Regions from separate parts of the Planococcus shenhongbingii genome, predicted to be linked through region 2. Evidence: a T-box and tRNA genes for the amino acid it is inferred to sense, from the RefSeq annotation. Region 2 holds a T-box; the other holds one or more tRNA genes.
What was found. A T-box is a leader RNA that pairs with one kind of tRNA and senses whether it is charged. The one in region 2 lies ahead of QWY16_RS07755 (valine--tRNA ligase), so its partner is inferred to be a tRNA-Val.
Positions count from the first base shown of each region.

Region 1 (3,422 bases), 1.2 Mb from region 2:
GTAACCTTTAGGGGTATAGAATAGTCAAACAATAATAATATGATTTTCAGGAGGAATGTATGATGGGCAAACAAGTAAACTGGTGGGAACCAATTTTTTCAGGTGAACTGGAAGTAGGATTAAACAAAGATAAATTGGACGATATGGAACAGGAATCATTTCTTTATTTTAATGAAGCTCAAATTGATATGGAGTCACACGCTTAATTGAAACGTTCACTAGCTGAATACAGTCGCTGCAGTACATAAAAAACGCCTTGTTCAATGATTCATTGAGAAGGCGTTTTGTCATGTCCAGATTCTTTTGTACATTTCCTCTCTATAAAATAGCGCTGAATAAAAAAGGTACGGCATCGGTTCCGGCAGATACGGCAACAGTTTTAGTTGCAAGCTGTACATCAAGTAAATATAATGAAAAAATGGAAGCAGGGATCAATATGAATAGATTTATAGGCTTATTAACAGCATTATTATTGCTTACTGGATGTGGGTTGCAGGATTCCACCGACACAACTGGAACTACGGATCGCATTGACGTGGAAGTCACCTCCGTTATTGACGGTGATACCATCAAAATCATGTATGAAGGAAAAGAAGAAACGGTTCGCTATCTGCTGATCGATACACCGGAAACAAACCATCCACGTCTCGGAAAACAGCCGCTTGGCAGCGAAGCCACCGCCGAAAATAAAAGGCTCATCGAATCGGGTGATGTGTCTATTGAATTCGATGTAGGCGGCCGTTTTGATGACTATGGACGGATGCTGGCCTATATCTATGTAGATGGAGAAAGTGTGCAGGAGCAGATGCTTGAAGCAGGGTTTGCCCGTGTTGCTTACGTTTATCCGCCAAATACGCGTTATGTTGAGGAATTTGAGGAAGCGGAACAAATCGCCCAAGAAGCTGGCATCGGTATTTGGGAATTTGAGGATTATTCGACGGAACGCGGCTTCGATGCAGATGCATACGGCAATGTAAGCGGGCATAGCCCCCAAAATTCTAATGACAGCAAATGCCGGATCAAAGGAAATATTAACCGCCACGGGGATAAAATCTATCATATGCCTGATGAAGGTTCATATGAACAAACCAACCCTGAGGAATGGTTTTGCACAGAACAAGAAGCGCGGGATGCAGGATTCAGAAGCACAGGAAGTTAATTGAGGAGGTTTTTTATGCAAGTCATCGTTCTACGGCTCGATTATCATGCATCCAATATCCTGGAGCAGCTGCAGCAGCAGGCACAAAGCGCAAGCTTAAAGCAGGAAGCTGCTTTGCCGCCGCATATTACGCTCCAAACATTCAACCAGACCAATCCAATTGACTTGAAAAAAGCCGTCGAACAATGGGCTGGACAAACAAAGCAGTTTTCTTTATCATTTGCATCTCTCGGATTTTTCAAGCAGCAAGGATGTTTTTACGCTTCAACCATTTATACAAAACCATTAGCACAACTGCATGAAGCATTAAATCTTTCAACGCGTGAATTCACTGGGCAAAAGAATTATTACATGCCTGAACACTGGGTGCCTCATTCCACAATCATCAACAATATTGCCCCTCCATTTTGGGGTCCGATGTTTGCACGTCTTTCAATGGAATTTGAGCCATTTGAAGGCAAAGCAGCCGCTATCGAATGCTGGTCACTGGTCCACGGAAAAGCACAAACGGAATGGAGTATTTTTCTTTCCAAATAGGCTATTGACTTTTCACTAGGGCACGTTATAATTATATTTGTCCTGGAAATTGAGATTCCTTAGCTCAGCTGGGAGAGCGCTACCTTGACAGGGTAGAGGTCGCTGGTTCGAGCCCAGTAGGAATCATTGGGTGCCAAACCCACAGCAAGCTTTAGGAACAAAGTTTGCTAAGAAAAAGCCGTTGCCTTCGGGCAGCGGCTTTTTTATTTTTATTTATAACCCCCTTGAGGAGCACGTTGCTTCTCAAGGGGCTTTTTCGGTTATGCTGCTGAAGTCCGTGAAACTTTCTTTTCACGGGACATCCATTGGATGACAAACAAGATAATAAACACTACCGCCCCTACATAAGAATACAGCCCTTCCGGATAAATCAATGCTAATCCGGTAACCAGAGCCATTATTCGTTCAATCCAATTGAGTTTTCGGTACCAATATCCAATCAGTCCCGCCCCTACTGCTATCATTCCGGCAAAAGCTGTACTAACCACCCAAGTCAATTCGAGCCAAGTGGTATCAATCATCAACAGCGATGGAGACAGGACAAACATATATGGAATGATAAACGCTGCGGCTGCTAATTTAGCGGCAATTACTCCTGTACGAATTGGTTCCCCTCCTGAAATTCCAGAAGCTGCAAAAGCAGCAAGGGCAACCGGAGGCGTAATATCGGCGATAATCCCAAAATAGAACACGAACAAATGAGCAGATATGGCAACAACCATTGGGACAGCTGCCCCAGCCGGTTCATCGAGCATTAATAAGGTTATGATGGCCGGAGCCGCAATTGTGGAAGTGATGACATAGTTTGCCGTTGTCGGCGAACCCATACCTAAAACAAGTGCAGCCAGCATGGTGAAGAACAATGTCAGTAAAATACTGCCTCCCGATGCTGAAATCAGTCCATTTGCCAAACTTAGCCCTAATCCGGTTTTTACAACCACCCCTACAATAATACCCGCTGCAGCGGTAGCAGCTCCTACTGCTAAGGCGGTCCGTGCACCATCCACTAAAGCATCGATCATATCCTTAAAACTTAACCGCGTTTCTTTATTGATGGCACTGACTAAAATGGTAGAGAGAATGCCGTATAAAGCAGCATGCATCGTTGGAACTCCGACCATTAAAAAGACGATGATGACCACAATTGGAATCAGCAAGTGGATTTTTTTCAACACTTCTTTCCGGTCAGGCAATTCTTCTTTTGTTAATCCGCGCAAACCTACCCGCTTTGCTTCAAAATGTGTCATGATCCAAACACCGGCAAAATACAATATCGCAGGAATAGCGGCAGCCTTGGCAATATCCCAATAGCTGATGCCTCCGATAAACTCCACCATCAAGAAAGCGGCTGCTCCCATAATCGGCGGCATAATCTGGCCGCCAGTAGATGATGTGGCTTCCACTGCACCTGCAAACTCTTTATTATACCCAAGCTTTTTCATCATCGGAATTGTATAGGCCCCTGATGTCACCACATTGGCAACCGAGCTTCCGGAAATGGTTCCTTGCAGAGCACTGGAGAAAATGGCTACTTTCGCTGGTCCCCCTATTAAATGGCCGGCAAGCGATACGGACAGATCATTAAAGTATTCCCCGACTCCCGTCTTCACTAAAAAAGCGCCAAATAATAGATAAACAAAAATAAACGTTGCTGAAACAGCTAAAGGCGTCCCTAAAATCCCGTCAGTAGTATAGAACATCAACTGGATGACGGATTCCAAATCCT
Region 1 covers NZ_CP129235.1:2,761,928-2,765,349, forward strand. The annotation lists gene QWY16_RS13655 (hypothetical protein) at 60-206, shown strand; gene QWY16_RS13660 (thermonuclease family protein) at 437-1,159, shown strand; gene QWY16_RS13665 (2'-5' RNA ligase family protein) at 1,175-1,696, shown strand; tRNA gene QWY16_RS13670 (tRNA-Val) at 1,750-1,822, shown strand; gene QWY16_RS13675 (TRAP transporter permease) at 1,957-3,422, opposite strand, start outside.
Region 1: it has a tRNA-Val gene. The T-box ahead of QWY16_RS07755 (valine--tRNA ligase) is inferred to sense a tRNA for this amino acid. The anticodon was not compared.

Region 2 (3,422 bases):
ACTTTCGCTTTTCGCTTGCGAAAAGCCGGCATCACTATTCTTGCACTTTCTGAATAAAAGGGAAAACCCCTGTACTTCACAAAGATTTATTCCAAATCAGAAGATTTTAGCCGCTTGATGCGGTAACATGGAATTAATTGATATTTCGGAGAACGAAAGGCAGGTGGGGAGATGTCCATATTCTTTAGAACAGCGCTGATTGCAGCTTTGGCGGGCTGGTTGTTTGAAACGCTGGGCATCTTCCTGCCGTGGCTGCTCGGGCCGATGTTTACGCTATTGCTGGTCAGCCAATTCACCAACATCAAGCTGTATTGGCCAAAATCGCTGCGGACAGCCGGGCTCGTGCTATTGGGTGTGCAAATCGGTTCGTCGTTTACACGTGATGCGGTTTTATTGATGTGGTTCGATTTGCCGTATATGGCGTTCATGACTTTGTCCGTCGTGATTTTGTCCATCTTGCTCGGCCTGCTGTTTAAAAAGATGGTCAATGAAAGCTTGGCGACGAGTCTGCTGGGATCGATTCCAGGGGGGCTTGCGCAGATGGTGGTCATTGCGGAAGATGTAAAATCAGCGAATATTACGGTGGTGACGATGATGCAGACCATCCGGATTTTTATGGTCGTCACAATCGTTCCGTTTCTAACAGTGTTTTTGACAGGCAGGGAACAGAGCGAACTGACTGAGCAGTTATTCACATTTGCTCCGGTGGCATCTCTTGGCGGGCTTTTGATTGGATTGGTGCTGTATTTCGGAATGAAACGAATCGGCTTTCCGGCTGCGGAACTCTTGGCGCCGATATTGACGCTGGCAATTGTCCAGACGATAACAGGGGATATTTTAATCGATATGCCGTATTGGCTCATTGCCATTGCACAGATTTGCATCGGCGCCAGTCTCGGACTGCAGATGGAACAGATCGGTGATAAGCTGACGTTCCGTTTAGGTGCGGCGATTGTCCTCAATAATGTGTTGCTCATCAGTTTTACGGTATTCATCGCGTATATCCTGAGCAATTGGCTGCCGGACTATATTTTCCTTGATTTCTTTTTAAGCGCGGCGCCTGGCGGCATTGCGGAAATGGCGATTACGGCGCTGGCAACTGGCGGCGATGTAGCACTCATCACCAGTTTTCAATTGTTCCGGCTGTTTTTTATTCTGCTGGTAGCATCACCGATTGTCACTTACATTGTCAAAAGGCTTGACGCTAAAAGCGGAACTTGAGTATAATGAACGAAAGTATATATTTGATGCGTTGATGAGGATAGTAGAATGTGCGTACATTTCAGAGAGAAAACCAAGTGGTGAGAGGTTTTCATGAACAATCATTTGAATGTCACCTCGGAGCAGTTCCCGTGAAATTCGAGTAGCGGAAACCGGATGTGAAATCCGTTATCGAACTTGAGAGCCAGGTTTATTTTGACTTGTGCATAAAGGTGGTACCGCGAACAACTCCTTCGTCCTTTTACAGACGAAGGGGTTTTTTTGTTTTCCGGGAAAACCTTCTCTCAAGAATAAACTTTAAGGCTATGTTTAATGTTCTTGTTGATATTCCGCAAAACAGCTACGCTTGCCGCGGGCGAGCGCCAAGCCTCCTCAGTCGCTAGCGCTCCTTGCGGGGTCTCGGCTGTCTCGCTATCCCGCAGGCGTCTCCGCTGTTTTGCTTCATATCTTTATTCGTGAATAATCAGCTCTGATATACAACATAGCTAATTAAAAAAGGAGGAATTTCAATGACTGAACAAATGCCAACAACCCAGCAAATGCCGACGAAGTATGATCCGCAATCGATTGAAAAAGGACGCTATGAGTGGTGGGTTGACAACAAATTCTTTGAAGCAAAACCGGAAAGCGGCAAAACGCCGTATACCATTGTGATTCCGCCGCCGAACGTTACGGGTAAATTGCACCTGGGGCATGCTTGGGATACAACGCTTCAAGACATCATGACACGTATGAAACGCATGCAAGGATTTGACGCCTTATGGCTGCCGGGCATGGATCACGCCGGCATCGCTACACAGGCGAAAGTTGAAGGCAAGCTGAAAGAGGAAGGGAAGTCCCGCTATGACCTTGGCCGCGAGAAATTCCTTGAAGAGTCGTGGAAATGGAAAGATGAGTATGCAGGCCATATCCGCCAGCAATGGTCGAAACTAGGGTTGGGCCTGGATTACTCACGCGAGCGATTTACGCTTGATGAAGGCTTGTCGAATGCCGTTAAAGAAGTATTTGTTAAGCTGTATGAGAAGAAATTGATTTACCGCGGCAAATACATCATCAACTGGGACCCGGCTACCAAAACCGCGATTTCGGATATCGAAGTTATTTACAAAGACGTACAAGGTGCGTTCTATCATATGCGCTATCCGTTGACTGACGGCTCCGGTCATATTGAAATCGCGACGACTCGCCCGGAAACGATGCTTGGCGATACGGCGGTAGCGGTTCATCCGAAAGACGAGCGCTACCAGCATCTAATCGGCAAGACGGTAACATTGCCGATTATCGGCCGCGAAATGGAAATTGTTGCGGATGATTATGTAGACATGGAATTCGGAAGCGGTGCAGTGAAAATCACGCCGGCTCACGACCCGAACGACTTTGAAATCGGCAACCGCCATAACTTAGAGCGCGTACTGATCATGCACGAAGACGGTACGATGAATGAAAACGCCGGCAAATACGAAGGCATGGACCGCTTCGAATGCCGCAAGCAAATCGTTAAAGACTTGCAGGAAATGGATGTTTTATTCAAAATCGAAGAGCATTTGCATTCGGTTGGGCATTCAGAACGCAGCGGGGCAGTAGTTGAGCCGTACTTGTCGACACAATGGTTTGTTGACATGAAGCCGCTGGCACAGCAGTCGGTTGATCTGCAAAAAGGCGAAAATGCCGTTAACTTTGTTCCAGACCGTTTTGAAAAAACGTATCTGCACTGGATGGAAAACATCCGCGACTGGTGTATTTCCCGTCAATTATGGTGGGGCCATCAGATTCCAGCTTGGTACCATAAAGAAACCGGCGAGATTTACGTAGGAATGGACGCGCCGGCGGACGCCGAAAACTGGACGCAGGACGAAGACGTTCTTGATACGTGGTTCTCTTCTGCCTTATGGCCGTTCTCGACACTTGGCTGGCCGGCAGACAGTGACGATTTGAAACGCTATTACCCAACGGATGCGTTAGTTACTGGCTACGACATCATCAACTTCTGGGTATCACGCATGATTTTTCAGGCGCTAGAGTTTACTGGCGAAAAACCGTTCAAGGACGTATTGATCCACGGACTGGTTCGTGACGCCGAAGGACGCAAAATGTCGAAATCGCTTGGCAACGGTGTCGATCCGATGGATGTCATCGCCGAGTACGGAGCGGATTCGCTTCGCTACTTCCTGGCAACTGCATCATCTCCAGGACAGGACCTT
Region 2 covers NZ_CP129235.1:1,557,559-1,560,980, forward strand. The annotation lists gene QWY16_RS07750 (AbrB family transcriptional regulator) at 172-1,221, shown strand; T-box leader at 1,244-1,465, shown strand; gene QWY16_RS07755 (valine--tRNA ligase) at 1,731-3,422, shown strand, end outside.